3 regions of the Peribacillus sp. NPDC096540 genome follow, and region 3 is predicted to be linked to each of the others. Evidence: riboswitches for the same ligand, from Rfam matches in the RefSeq annotation. Region 3 holds a riboswitch; each other region holds the start of a gene.

Region 1 (4,761 bases), on a different contig from region 3:
GTAGACAAAGTCTTGAGAAAAGTTATTATTCGATTTTCATAAAGACTTAACAAATCGATGATTATCCTTTAATTGAAAATATGAAATATATCGGGGGAATAAAGATGGATGAACGACTGATTGGAAAAAAATTTTATGAAACAATTATTGAGGATACAGGCAAGCATCCAATTCAAGCACTAGGTGAAATGTTTCTCGTGGAACAAAAAAAGGAAAGAGCGGATTTAACTGCAGTACGGTTTGCTCAAGGAGAAGTGTACTTCCAGCATCATGACTATGAAGCAGCCATTTTTAAGTGGGAAAACATAGAGGGTGAACTCAGTTCATGGGCGAAGAAGAATATTGCTGATGCTTATTTTGAACTAGAGATGTATTCGACCGCAGAGGATATCTATAAATCCGTCAGTACGGATGAAGCTGTATTGAAAACGGAAGTCCTTCTACAGCTTTTCTCTCTTTACATAGTAGAATCAAGAAATGATTTGGCATCTAAAGTTGCTAAGGAAGCAGTCGACTTTCAACCTGATTACCCGAATGTCACGGCAATTGCACGCTCCTTCTTTGAAGAACAAAAGGATTGGAACAGTGCTGTAGTTTTAGCCGCGAATGAAAGTATCCGTACGGAATCAATGATTTGGTTTGATGTTCTGAAAACGTATATCCAGCAGGGTGTTGCTCAATCGATGGCTCCGGATTATTTCTCAAATGTTCTCGGGGCTTTATATAACCTTGATCAGGATCGTTTTGAGAAAATGACGGTTGCACTTTGGAAAAATTATAAATATACAGATTCCTACTTTGAATGGCTTAAAGTCATTAATAATTTGATAGATGGCATTGAATTACATCCAGGCGATGTATGGGATGAGCTTTCTGTCTATTACCGGGATGCTTATGCCGGCTTGCTTGAAGGAACACACTTAATCAAAGATTTGAGTCCTGTTGTGCCGAGATTGTTGGAAAATTGGTTAAAAATCGCGGATGGAGAGCTTTCGTTATTTGCAGCGGCGTCCGTTCTGTCATGGAATGAAATTTTCCCTGATACAATTAATGCACTGGTTGTTCAGGATGCGGAAAGTCTATTAGCAAAATCGCCTAAATTGGGAGGCGGATTGGAAGCGGGCGAAAAACTGTTCAATTCCATTATTCAGTGGGCTGAAGAGAATAACTTAACAGTTGGCAATAAGCTGAAGTGGATGGTAGACGGACTTAAGGATACCGAAAATTTCAATCTTCTTCTTGTGGGAAGCACAGGCAATGGCAAGACATCCTTTATTCAGTCACTTGCTGGAGAGAGTATTGCTGCCGAAGACCATTCGTCCCTTGTCAGTGTCAAAGATGGGGATAATTTGGAAATCTATGAAATTACAGATACTGATCACAAAGTCGTTGGTGAGTTAACCGAATTGGATGAAACACGACGCCAACGTGGAACCATTGTCGACGTGACCCTTATTAGTGACTATCTAAGAAATAATCGTCTGCGTTTACTTGATACACCAGGGTTCAATGGGGAAAAAAGTGTAGATTCTGATTTCCAAGGGTATTTACAAGGCAGCGATGGACTGATGTTTGTTCTCGATGCACGTGCACCTTTCACCGGTAGTGAACGAGATTTGTTATTGGAAATTCAAATGATGGCACCGAAGCTTCCGATTCATTTCTTACTAAATAAGATGGATACGATTTACAGTGACCAAGTCGCAGTCCGCATGGAAGATGAAACATGGGATAAAGTGAATGCGTATTTCCCGAACGCAAAAGTATTTGCTTTCTCCAAACTTTATGACAGCAAACAGCAGTTAAAGGACCTTTCATCCTTCCTTGATTCGAATTATCAAACTGATAATTGGAAGGAAAGAAGATCTGAGAAGATTCTTGCATTCACTCGCAAAACGTTATCTTACCTGCTAGAAAAACGGGCAGCTAATGAGCGGAAATGCGAGCACTCCATTTCTTGGAATGAGCAGATGGAAGTCAAATTGAATGGAGCCGTCAATCAACTGGCTGATTTGGAAAAAGAAAAAAGTGAAAATATCATAAGGTCGTATCGTTCAATTAAAGAAGAAGTGAAAAATCAGCTTTCTTCAAGAATCCCTGAATTACTGAGAGAATGTTCTAAATCATTAACGGAAAGTAGCGATTTTAGCCAAGTTCATATACAGTTGAACGAAGAAATGAATGAGCAGATTCAGGCATATATCTCAGACAAGATTATGCCGCAATATTACCGTTCTCTACAAGATTGGATTGCTACATCCCAGTTGGAATTTACACAAATTCAACAGTTTATGGATGAGATGAGTGCAGGGTTCAATGAATTGTACAAAGAAGAGCGGATTACACTTGCCGGAGACTTTAGAGTTTTGGATGACTGGCGCCGTGATGCGGATCGGATGACAAGCAGTATCCGCATTGAAAACGTTAATATTTTATTACGCCGGACACCATCACAATTGCTGCTTAAAGGGGCAGGGAAACTGTTTGGAGCTATTCCACAAAATAAAACTAATATGTACAACCGTTATAAGAAGTACTTAGAAAATGAAGACTACCAGGATGTCGCAGAGATGATCAGTGAACGTTTCCTTACACAATTCGGGTTGTTTGAAAAATCTTTGGATCGAGATATCTCACTTTTCTATCGCAGTTCATTTGCCTTACTTCAAAAAACGATAGAACAAACACAGACGGAAATCAAAGACCATCAGGCAGCACTGGAGCATATGAGAGAAAATCCGGAAGTATACCGTGACCCGATTACTCTGTTTGAAGTGAAACTGCGTCAGTTAGAGAGACTTGAAAAAATCGAGAAAAAGCGTCTGGCTAAGCTACAAAGAAAATAAGTGTAGTAAGCAACATTTTAAATATTCAAAAATCTATTGACTTTACGACTATATCCCTATAAAGTGATAATTACGAAAAACGTAACACAATATATTCTCTTATCAAGAGTGGCGGAGGGACTGGCCCTAAGATGCCCAGCAACCGTTCCATTAGGAATTGGTGCTAAATCCTGCAAAACAGAAATGTTTTGACAGATAAGAGAGGGACAAGTCTGCAAATCAGCTGATTAAACCTCTCTATTCTAGAGAGGTTTTTATTTTGGGATTTACACCAACCTGACTGATAAGATTAATGTGTAAAAAATAGGGGGGAACTACAATGAGGAAGTCAATTTTTAAAAGGGTTTTCGTTTCGGTCATAGCTTCGGCTTTGCTTTTAACGGGCTGCTCTTCAGGACAAAGTTCAACAGAATCAAAGAAGGATGAAAAAGTATCTTTTAAAAATGTTCCAGAACGATTTGCAAAAGGGGAAGGTGCCAAAATCAAAGTCATTCGTAAAATTGGCGGAGATGATCATACTGCGCAATATTTAGCTGGAGCGAAGGAAGAAGGAGAAGCATTAGGTTTTCAAGTGGATACGTATACAGCGAATGGCGATACGGCTAAATTCCATGATGCAATCGCCCAGGCTTTACAGGAAGATTATGATGGCTATATCATCTCCCATGGTGATGATGCAGCAACGGTGAATGACGTTCAAAAGTTGGTTGATGCAGGAAAAAGCGTTGTCACATTCGACTCTATTAACGACTTATCTAAAATTGACGGTGTGACATTAACTTCACAGGATGATGAAGCATTGGCAACTCTGGCTTTTGATAAATTGATAGAAGAACAAAAAGGTGAAGCGGCGATTGCATACCTGTGGGTAGATGGTTTCCCACCAATGGTGAGAAGAAATGCGGTGTATCAGGAAAAATTAAAAGAAAATCCCGGGATTAAAGAAGTCGAAAGATTCGGAATAGCATCTGCAGATACTTCGGTTCAGACACAAAATGCAGTAGCCGCAATGTTGAATAAATATCCCAAAGGTAAACTAGATGCGATTTTCGCAACATGGGATGCATTCGCTATCGGAGCAGCTCGTGCGATTAAAGAAGCTGGCCGCGATGAAGTGAAGATATACGGAATCGACGTATCTAATGCTGATCTACAGGAGATTCAAGCGAAAGGCAGTTCATGGTCTTACACAGCAGCTGTCGATCCGAAGTTGATTGGTGCAGTGAATATGAGGATTTTGGCAAAAAAATTAGCGGGTGAAGAAACACCGCAAACATATGACTTAGAAGCTTCACTTATTTCACAAGAGCAGATTCAAGCTTCAAAAGAAGCGGTCAACATGGCCAACTTGTCTGGTATTGTCGAAGGATGGGGAGTATCAACGGAATTTGAAGAAGAATGGATGAAAGTATTGAAAGATCATTATAAAAAGTAAAAAGCAGAGTCATTAGACACTCTCTTTCTAGTGAAGAGAGTGTCTGTTTAATAGGGGGAATGGGCATGGGCACACAACTAGAAATGAAAAAGATATCGATTGAATTTCCAGGAGTAAAGGCGCTTAGTGAAGTTGATTTTTCAGTCCAATCAGGGACAGCCCATGCATTGGTCGGTGCAAACGGAGCAGGGAAATCGACGCTAATGAAGGTCTTATCGGGCGCTCATGCCCATTATACAGGTGAAATTTTTCTGGATGGAAAGAAGCTGGATATCCGTTCACCGAAGGTTGCGCAGGAACAAGGTATTCAAATTGTATATCAGGAAGTAGATACGGCACTCATTCCTTATTTAACTGTTGGGGAAAATGTAATGTTGAATGATACAGTGCAAAACATGGGCAAAAAACAGATGGTCCATTGGAAAGAGTTGCATAGAAAAGCGACGTATATTCTGGCAGATATGAAAATTGGTGTCTCTT
Region 2 (4,761 bases), on a different contig from region 3:
AACAAAGTTAGTGATTTGGTGAACGAGCGGTTTACTTTCTCTTACCTGAAAGAATAAGTCTGATACGGAAACATTCATATTAAATCACTCCTTTCTTCTTTTGAAAATGAATAAAAATGATGGACGGGTCCGTGCCCCTTACCGAGTGAAAAGCTATTTCGTATGGCTTCAGAAATATATGTCTTGGCTTGTTCAATGGACTGTCCTAAAGGAAGTCCGTTTGCCAGATTGGATGTAATGGCGGATGACAGAGTACAGCCTGTCCCATGGGTGTTTTTTGTATGAATGCGTTCTCCTTTAATCCAGAAAAAGTCGGTTCCGTCATAAAAAAGATCATTTGGATTCCCTGCTGAATGGCCTCCTTTAAGTAAAACCGCTTTTGCGCCAAGTGCTTTAATTGATATACAAGCCTCGTAAAAATCTTGCTTCGTTCGAATCGACAAGCTAGTAAGGACTTCGGCTTCGGGTACATTCGGAGTTACAAGTGTTGCAAGCGGAAGCAATTCTGTTTTTAAGGCAGAGATAGCTCTTTCATCGAGCAAATGATGGCCGCTTTTGGAAATCATCACAGGATCAAGGATAACGATGGCGGGTAAGAAGGTTTTAAGAGACGCAGCGACTGTTTCAACTATATCTTTTGATCCAAGCATACCTATTTTTACTGCATCGACGTGTATATCTTCAAAGATAGCTGCAATTTGATCCGTGATAATAGCTGTATCGATAGCCTGTACTGAACGGACCTCCATTGTATTTTGTGCCGTTACAGCTGTTATGACAGACATACCAAAAACCCCATGTGCAGAAAATGTTTTTAAATCGGCTTGTATTCCCGCACCGCCCCCAGAGTCAGAGCCTGCGATGGTTAGAGCTGTTTTCATAAAAAAACCCCTTTATATAATGATTTTTCAAAAGTGTTTTTAATAATATGAATGCTAGAGTAGCACCCACAAACGAACTAAGTAGAAAAGCCGGTAAAAAACCGAAAAGAGCTGCTTTTTCCCCTAAAAATAGTACAGCGAGTGGGTAACAGGCAAGAGATCCTAGAATACCGGTCCCAAAAACTTCTCCTAAGCAAGCGAATTCCATGCTTTTCGTTCTGCGATAGAGAACGGCAGCCAAAAGGGCTCCAATCATGCTGCCAGGAAAGGCAAATATAGAACCGGTACCTACCATGTTTCTAATGATGGAAATTAAAAAAGCCTGTGTTACCGCATATGCTGGCCCCAATAAAACGGCTGTCATGACATTTGCCAGATGCTGAATAGGAAAGATTTTTGCAAATCCGGCCGGGATGAAAATAAATGAACTGGTTAGAGTCGTAATAGCCGCGATCATTGCAGTCAGCGTCATTTTCTTGATTGGATTCATCATCATGCCAACACCCTACAGTGGCCAATCATGCTCATTTTGAACCATATCCCAGAATAAATATTCATAACGGGAAGTCACCAAAAAATGCTTCTCTAATCTAAGAAGTTCTTTTTCAGGCATTCCTTCAGATAACTCTTCTAGCAATGCAATCAGCCACTTGTGAGCTTCACCAAATTCAGGAGATGAATATGATCTAATCCAATCAGCATAGCGATTGTTTTCCAATGCTTCACCATTTTGTTCTTTTAATAGCAAACCGATCTCATAATAATCCCAAGCGCATGGAAGGAGGCAGGCGATTAGGTCGGCCAAAGTCCCATGCTGAGCTGCATTTAGCATGTAACCCGTATAGGCTAGGGTGGTCGGAGTAGGTTCTGTATTTTCCAATTCCATTGAGCTGATTCCGAATTCCAAAGCATAATTCCGATGGATATCCATTTCTACTTGAAGGGTTTCATTCAAAATACTTGCAAACTTAGCCATTATTTCGAGATTATGAGCTTTGATGACTCCTAAAGCAAAGAGTTTGGAATAATCCATAAGGTAGATATAGTCCTGCTTTAGGTAATAGGCAAATTTCTTTTCTGAAAGCGTCCCATCTCCAATAGCCTGAACAAAGGGATGTGTATGGTTCCTTTTCCAGATTCCTTTTGCACGTTCATGAAGTCTATCACTGAAGGTTTCTAATTTGGTATTCTCCATGGTTCATCCTCCTTGAAATTTAAAATTTACTAAAATTGTAAAGTGTGCATACACTATCTGATCAATAAAAAAACCGCTCTCTGAAGGAAAGCGGCTGTTACCGAGGAAGAAGCAAATTCCTTCTTACAGCCTGCTTCCCTCCGCTGGTACGACCAGATCAGGTGCAAAGGGTTTAATTCTCAGCAAAAGAGCTCCCCTAGCAGTCTAAGTATTCATTTTTTCATCTAAAAAAAAACCGCTCCTGAAAAACGGAACGGGTAGATGGATAAAGTCATGTGTTTAAAGACGATATCGTCCACTTTCCTCCGCCGGTATGATCCAGTTCAGGTTCAAAGGGTCCGGAACAAATTCCATCTCAGTCTAAAAAAAGACTCCCCTAGTGGTGTTAATGTATGTAATTACTGACATCATATCAGAAAGCCAGGAAATTGCAACCCGAATTTGAATGGGGCACCTATCAAAAGAAGGGGGAACCGGGTAATTGACTTTTGAAGAATATTGGGATAAAATCATTTCTACATCTTTTATATATTGAATTCTTATCCAGAGAGGTGGAGGGACTTGGCCCAAAGAAACCTCGGCAGCAGACCCATTTTGGGAACTGTGCCACATCCAACAAGCATACGCTTGGAAGATAAGAAGAGCCGAACGGACTACTGTAAGCCTCTTCTTGAATTAGAAGTGGCTTTTATTTTTGTGAAATAACGTTTAGTGACATAATAGAAAAGGTAAATATAAATTGGTGGAAATGAAATCTATTACTGCAATTTAGCTCATATTAAATTGAGCTCATGAAGACAAGGGAAGGAGCCATTTACATGGCAGAATTATTTAAGAGAATTGAACAAAGGAAGGCATTGTTGATTGAAGAGTTATTGGCGAATGGAGTTTATAAAACCTCTGATGAAAGACATCTATATGATGTTCCATTAAAAGTGCTTGAAGATGAATATAAGATTGTAATTAATAGACCTAATATCGAGTCTCCTTCAGAGTGGATGACATAGTAAGAGTTCTTAGAATACTTTACTATCTTAAAATATTAATTAATCTGATCAATATTATTAAAGCATTCGCAGGGTATATGAGTGAATGCTTTTTTATTTTTGTCTAGAATCAATATGTCACAAAAAAGACACAAACAGGAAGTGAAATAGGCTTTTTGTCACATTTACCTTGTGTAATAACATATTTTAATTCCCATATATGGTTGATTTTAACTACTAATTTCATTATCATAAAAGGTGTAAGAAAATTGAATAAATAGGAAGTGACTATAGATGCCCCCACAGATAACCGTAGAAAGAATAGAAGAAAAGAGACGGGAAATGATTAAATTGGCAGCAGATTATGGTTTTACAAGCCTTCTAACTGTTCAAGCAAGTCAAGAATTGGATTCGCTGTTAAATGCTATAACAAATAAAAGAAAATCAGAATATTTTTCGTTTAAGAAAGTTCATAGTGATTATTAAATTTCGTCATTGACTTTAAAATAGATTCCTTCATTTAAACTAAAAAAGGCTACTGCTGAATGAAGGCAATAGCTTTTAAGTAATGAAATTCAAATATTAATTATTAATACGCTTACCAAGGATGACTAAATCCCGTTCAATACCATCAAGCTCGGCAACTTGAGGTAAATGCGCCCATTCTTCAAAACCAAATTTAGAAAAAAGTCTTAGGCTCGGTGTATTGTGAGCAAATATAAAACCAAGTAGTGTCTTAACACCTAATTTTGGACTCACTTCAATTGCCTTTTGAATCGAAATTTGTCCGATTCCTTTTCCCCGGAAATAATCATCAATATATATGGAGATCTCGGCAGTAGAATCATAGGCTGGCCTACCATAGAAAGATTGAAAACTCATCCATCCAGCTGTTTTTCCTTCGAATGTAATAATATATAGCGGTCGTCTTTCAGAATGATGTTCCTCAAACCATTTAAGCCTTGATTGCACTGAAACAGGTTCTGTATCTGCAGTGACCATCCTTGAAGCAATAGTCGAATTATATATTTCGACTATTCTTGGTAAATCTGTTAGTTCTGCTTCCCTAAACTCTATATACTCATCCATCATTTTAACTCCTATCCTTTTTATGTATACAATCTCCAGAAACATGGGATTCTTATTACCCTATTTATGAATAAAAGGAGGTTGACGAAAACCCGTTTCATTGAATGTTTTTATTGTATCATACACTTTTTTCAGTTTTTCTGACAATTCATTTTTTTCATGTTAAGTATATTCTTTTTTGGGGTAATTAAAAGATAAAAAACTTCATAGTAAATACAAAAGGAGAAACAAATGAAAAAAATAGTAGGTTTATCTGTAATTGTACTAGTAATTTGTTTTGTTGCATCTATGTTTCAGGCTTCAGAGTCGAAAGATGAGCAAGATGTGATGGCTTTTGGAGATTCGTTAACCTATGGAAAAGGTGATAAGGATGGGGGAGGTTATGTAGAAGGTCTGGAGGATGAATTGAATAACCCTGATTCTGAGCAAAAAGTCCGTTTTTGGAATTACGGTATTAAAGGCCAGGAAACAGAGGGTGTCATTGATCAGCTTGAAGATAATCGAATTAAAACGAAACTGGACAAAGCAGACACGTTTATCGTATATATTGGAACAAACGACTTGATTAACAGTAATGGAGGTAACTTGAAAAAAATAAGTGATCAAAAAA
Region 3 (4,761 bases):
TAAAGAATTCATTGTTTTCGTGGGACCATCCGGTTGCGGAAAATCGACGACTCTACGGATGATTGCCGGACTTGAAGACATTTCCCAAGGAGATTTATATATAGACGGTAAGCGGGTCAATGATGTCCCACCGAAAGATCGTGATATTGCGATGGTTTTCCAGAACTACGCCTTATATCCTCATATGTCCGTCTATGACAATATGGCATTTGGATTAAAGCTCCGTAAAACGCCAAAAATGGAAATCAAGCAGCGGGTCAATGACGCAGCAAAAATTCTTGGTCTCGAAGACCTTTTAAATAGGAAGCCGAAAGCCCTTTCAGGTGGGCAGCGCCAGCGTGTGGCACTCGGCCGTGCAATAGTACGAGACGCAAAAGTTTTTTTAATGGATGAACCATTATCAAATCTTGACGCCAAACTTAGGGTCCAAATGCGTGCTGAAATCGCAAAACTACATAAACGACTCAACACTACAACGATTTATGTTACTCATGACCAAACAGAAGCAATGACCATGGCCACACGACTTGTTGTTATGAAAGACGGTATAATTCAACAGGTCGGCGCACCAAAAGACGTATACGCGAAACCCGTGAATGTCTTCGTCGGTGGATTTATCGGATCACCAGCTATGAACTTCTTTACCGGAACATTAAAAGAGGGCATCATTAAAATTGGAGAACAAACACTTGAAGTACCCGAATTGAAAATGAATACGCTGCGTGATCAAGGCTATATCGGAAAAGACATTATTCTTGGCATCCGTCCGGAGGATTTTCATAACGAGGTAGCTTACATCATGGAGGCCCCAACCACTACATTCACGGCTCAAATCGATGTTGCCGAACTTATGGGAGCCGAGATTATGCTCTACTCGACATTCGCTGATCAAGACTTCGTCGCACGCGTAGATGCAAATCACATTATCCAAGCAGGTGATAATATCGAACTTGCCCTAGACATGAATAAAGCCCACTTCTTTGATAAAGAGTCCGAGCAGCGCATTTTTTCTGAAGAAGAATCACAGATGGAGAATGGTCTAAAGTTACCTTCATATTAAAATTCTATACACATAAAGACCCATTCACGGATGGGTCTTTATGTGTATATTCAACTAGGGTTGGAACTCTATTATATCTATTCCTGCACAAGTACCACTTCATCATGTCCACATTTAGAACATTTCATTATGTGTGGGCATTGATCGTTTTGGAGCGATTGCGGGTATCCATCATTTTGCTTAAGTGTGTCTATATCCATGTATGCACTGTATCCATCCGCATAATCCATGAATTTTCCTTTATCATCAAGATCACTGCCACATTCCGGGCAATTCATATGAATTTTTCTGAGGCCGTTGCAAAGCGGGCATAAAGCCATTGTATTCACTCCTGTTCTTGAAACTTATATATTCATTATTTGTTTATTCTATTGTTTTAACACTTTAAAACACCCTCCCTGAAAACAACGGGAGGGTGATCATAGGCAATTATTTATTAACCATGTTAGCAGGATCTACCCATGCTTTAAATTCATCCTCAGTCAAAAAATCCAATTTCAACGCTGCTTCTTTTAATGTAGAGTTGTCTTTGAATGCAGTTTTGGCAATTTTAGCTGCTTTTTCATAACCGATATGCGGGTTCAATGCTGTTACTAGCATAAGTGAACGGTCAACATTTTCTTTGATTTTATCTTCATTCGCTGTAATGCCTACCGCACAATTATTATTGAAAGAGTGAATGCCTTCTGTCAATAATTTAACAGTTTGTAGGAAGTTATAGATGATAACTGGTTTGAATACGTTCAATTCGAAGTTACCTTGGCTTGCTGCAAAGCCGATTGTAGCATCGTTACCAACGATTTGTGTAGCGATCATTGTCAGCGCTTCACTTTGTGTAGGATTGACTTTACCTGGCATGATAGAGCTGCCTGGCTCATTTTCAGGAATGGCGATTTCACCAATTCCGCTTCTTGGGCCGCTTGCCAACCATCTAACATCATTCGCAATTTTCATTAAGTCCGCTGCTAATGCTTTTAATGCACCATGAGCGTAAACAATTTCGTTATGACTTGTTAATGCATGGAACTTGTTATCCGATGTGACAAAAGAATGTCCTGTATCCGCCGCAATTTGTTTTGCAGAAAGTCCTGGAAATTCTTTTTTCGTATTGATCCCAGTACCTACAGCTGTACCTCCTAGTGCTAGATTCAACAGTTTTTGACTGCTTTCTTCAATCATCATCAAGTCTTTATCAAGCATAGCTTTCCAACCAGAGATTTCTTGGCCTAAAGTTAGTGGTGTTGCGTCTTGAAGATGTGTACGTCCAATTTTCACAAGGTCCCAGAATTCTTTTTCTTTTGCTGAAAAAGTATCACGAAGTACTTTAATCGCCGGTACTAATTTTTCAGCAACTTCCATATAGGCCGCAATATGCATAGCCGTTGGGAATGTGTCATTAGAGCTTTGCGCCTTGTTGACATCATCATTCGGGTGAAGTGTTTCGGATTCACCGTTTTCTTTTAACCATTCATTCCCTTTGTTAGCGACCACTTCATTCACGTTCATATTACTTTGCGTGCCGCTGCCTGTTTGCCAGACCACAAGTGGGAAATGTTCATCAAGTGTACCTTCCAGAATTTCGCCACAAATTTTAACGATGGCATTCTTTTTCACTTCTGAAAGATCACCAAGGTCATAGTTCACTTTAGCTGCCGCTTGCTTTACGTATGCAAACGCACGGACTAATTCAATCGGCATTTTTTCATTACCGATTTTGAAGTTGTTACGGCTTCTCTCGGTTTGTGCTCCCCAATACTTATCAGCAGGAACTTTCACTTCACCCATCGTATCTCGTTCGATTCTGTATTCCATGTGTTCTCCTCCTATGTTTGCACTATCCACCGAAAACCTTATGTATATGAAATGAATAATGACGTATTATATTTCTCTCTATATATTGTACAAACTTTATTATTTTAAAGCAAAAAAACAGAACAAAACCCTTCCTATTTTCCAGAGAAATCCATTTAATTAATCAAAGTCTTTAAAGAATCCCTACACCTTATACAATCGGTTTCCACATAATTTAGGGCTTTTTTATTGGACCAATCATGTTTTGACAACGCTAGTCCCAATTAACCAATAAAGGATTATCGAGCAATATTTTCCCAGAATGTTCTTGACAGTACTTTATATATATAGTAAATTCAAAAGAAATTGAATAATCTAAACTCTTATCGAGAGAGGTATAGGGAATGGCCCGATGACACCTCAGCAACCTTCATTTGTTTCAAACCAATGAAAAGGTGCTAATTCCACAAGTTTGTGAACTTGGAAGATAAGAAGAATGACTCGTACATACTTACCCAAGTCTTCTTCTTAAAGAAGACTTTTTTTTATTTTATAAAACACAAAGGAGCAGTGAAAACTATGTATAAAACAGAAACATATCTTGCTCAACTAGGTAATCGCAGTGAAACGGCGACAGGAACTGTCAATCCGCCGGTTTACTTTTCGACAGCTTTCCGCCACGAAGGAATTGGCCAATCAACTGGATTCGATTACACAAGGACAGGTAATCCAACACGTCAACTTTTAGAACAATCCATCGCCAACCTTGAAAGAGGTGACCAAGGATATGCCTGCAGTTCAGGAATGGCTGCCATTTCCACCATACTAGCCTTATTTAAATCAGGCGATGCATGGATAGTCAGCGAAGATCTATATGGTGGTACATATCGTTTGCTAGAACAAGGTTTTAAAAAATGGGGCTTACAGTGTGACTATGTAAACACTTGTTGTTTAGAGGATATTGAAAAAGCTATTACTCCTCAAACAAAAGCCATCTTTATCGAAACTCCTACTAACCCTCTAATGCAGCAAACAGATATTAGTGCTGTTGCCGCACTAGCCAAACAATTTAATTTACTGTTGATTGTTGATAACACTTTTTATACACCGCTTATACAGCAGCCTATCATGCTTGGAGCCGATATTGTGATCCATAGCGCTACAAAGTATCTCGGTGGTCATAATGATGTTCTGGCCGGACTAATCGTAGCAAAAGGCGAGGAATTATGTAATTCGCTTGCCTTCCATCATAATGGTACAGGAGCGGTATTGAGCCCGTTTGATTCATGGCTGTTAATGCGCGGAATGAAAACCCTGGCACTAAGGATGGAACGCCATGAAAAGAACGCCAAAATCCTTGTCGATTATTTATCCGAGCATGGATGTGTAACGGACGTCTTGTATCCGGGCAGAGGTGGTATGATTTCTTTCCGTATTATTGATGAAGCAGCGGTCAATCCATTTTTACAATCACTATCATTAATTTCATTTGCAGAAAGCCTTGGAGGCGTTGAAAGTTTCATCACCTATCCGGCTACACAAACACATGCCGATATACCTCTTGAAGTTAGGACAGCGAATGGGGTTTGTAATCGACTACTACGCTTCTCGGTTGGCATCGAAGACAGCGACGATTTAATTCAAGACCTGCAACAAGCATTTGCACATGTAAAAAGGGAGGCACTACGATGACAAATCATGATTTCAGTTTTGAAACCAAACTACTTCATAACCAGCATAAATTCGATCAGACAACAGGCGGTGTGAGCGTCCCTATTCAGCACGCTTCCACTTTCCATCAAACTGATATCGATCAATTCGGCAAGTATGATTACAGCAGGAGCGGAAATCCAACACGGGAAGCTCTTGAAGATATCATCGCTGAGCTTGAAGAAGGTACTCGCGGTTTT

Evidence for each region. A riboswitch is a leader RNA that binds a small molecule or an ion and turns the genes downstream of it on or off. The one in region 3 is predicted to bind S-adenosylmethionine.
Region 1: another riboswitch for S-adenosylmethionine. It lies ahead of ACQKMR_RS08075 (sugar ABC transporter substrate-binding protein); the one in region 3 lies ahead of ACQKMR_RS23040 (methionine biosynthesis PLP-dependent protein).
Region 2: another riboswitch for S-adenosylmethionine. It lies ahead of ACQKMR_RS03055 (Fur-regulated basic protein FbpA); the one in region 3 lies ahead of ACQKMR_RS23040 (methionine biosynthesis PLP-dependent protein).

Annotation. Positions count from the first base shown of each region.
Region 1 is NZ_JBNNTG010000006.1:28,481-33,241, forward strand. Features, by position in the region: gene ACQKMR_RS08070 (GTP-binding protein) at 105-2,846, shown strand; SAM riboswitch class I at 2,943-3,048, shown strand; gene ACQKMR_RS08075 (sugar ABC transporter substrate-binding protein) at 3,166-4,281, shown strand; gene ACQKMR_RS08080 (sugar ABC transporter ATP-binding protein) at 4,347-4,761, shown strand, end outside.
Region 2 is NZ_JBNNTG010000002.1:201,330-206,090, forward strand. Features, by position in the region: gene thiM (hydroxyethylthiazole kinase) at 1-78, opposite strand, end outside; gene thiD (bifunctional hydroxymethylpyrimidine kinase/phosphomethylpyrimidine kinase) at 75-881, opposite strand; gene thiW (energy coupling factor transporter S component ThiW) at 850-1,371, opposite strand; gene tenA (thiaminase II) at 1,387-2,076, opposite strand; TPP riboswitch at 2,195-2,284, opposite strand; TPP riboswitch at 2,360-2,464, opposite strand; SAM riboswitch class I at 2,613-2,717, shown strand; gene ACQKMR_RS03055 (Fur-regulated basic protein FbpA) at 2,895-3,083, shown strand; gene ACQKMR_RS03060 (Spo0E family sporulation regulatory protein-aspartic acid phosphatase) at 3,357-3,548, shown strand; gene ACQKMR_RS03065 (N-acetyltransferase family protein) at 3,645-4,151, opposite strand; gene ACQKMR_RS03070 (GDSL-type esterase/lipase family protein) at 4,383-4,761, shown strand, end outside.
Region 3 is NZ_JBNNTG010000035.1:1,121-5,881, reverse strand. Features, by position in the region: gene ACQKMR_RS23055 (ABC transporter ATP-binding protein) at 1-1,060, shown strand, start outside; gene ACQKMR_RS23050 (hypothetical protein) at 1,138-1,380, opposite strand; gene fumC (class II fumarate hydratase) at 1,490-2,872, opposite strand; SAM riboswitch class I at 3,232-3,345, shown strand; gene ACQKMR_RS23040 (methionine biosynthesis PLP-dependent protein) at 3,431-4,543, shown strand; gene metC (cystathionine beta-lyase) at 4,540-4,761, shown strand, end outside.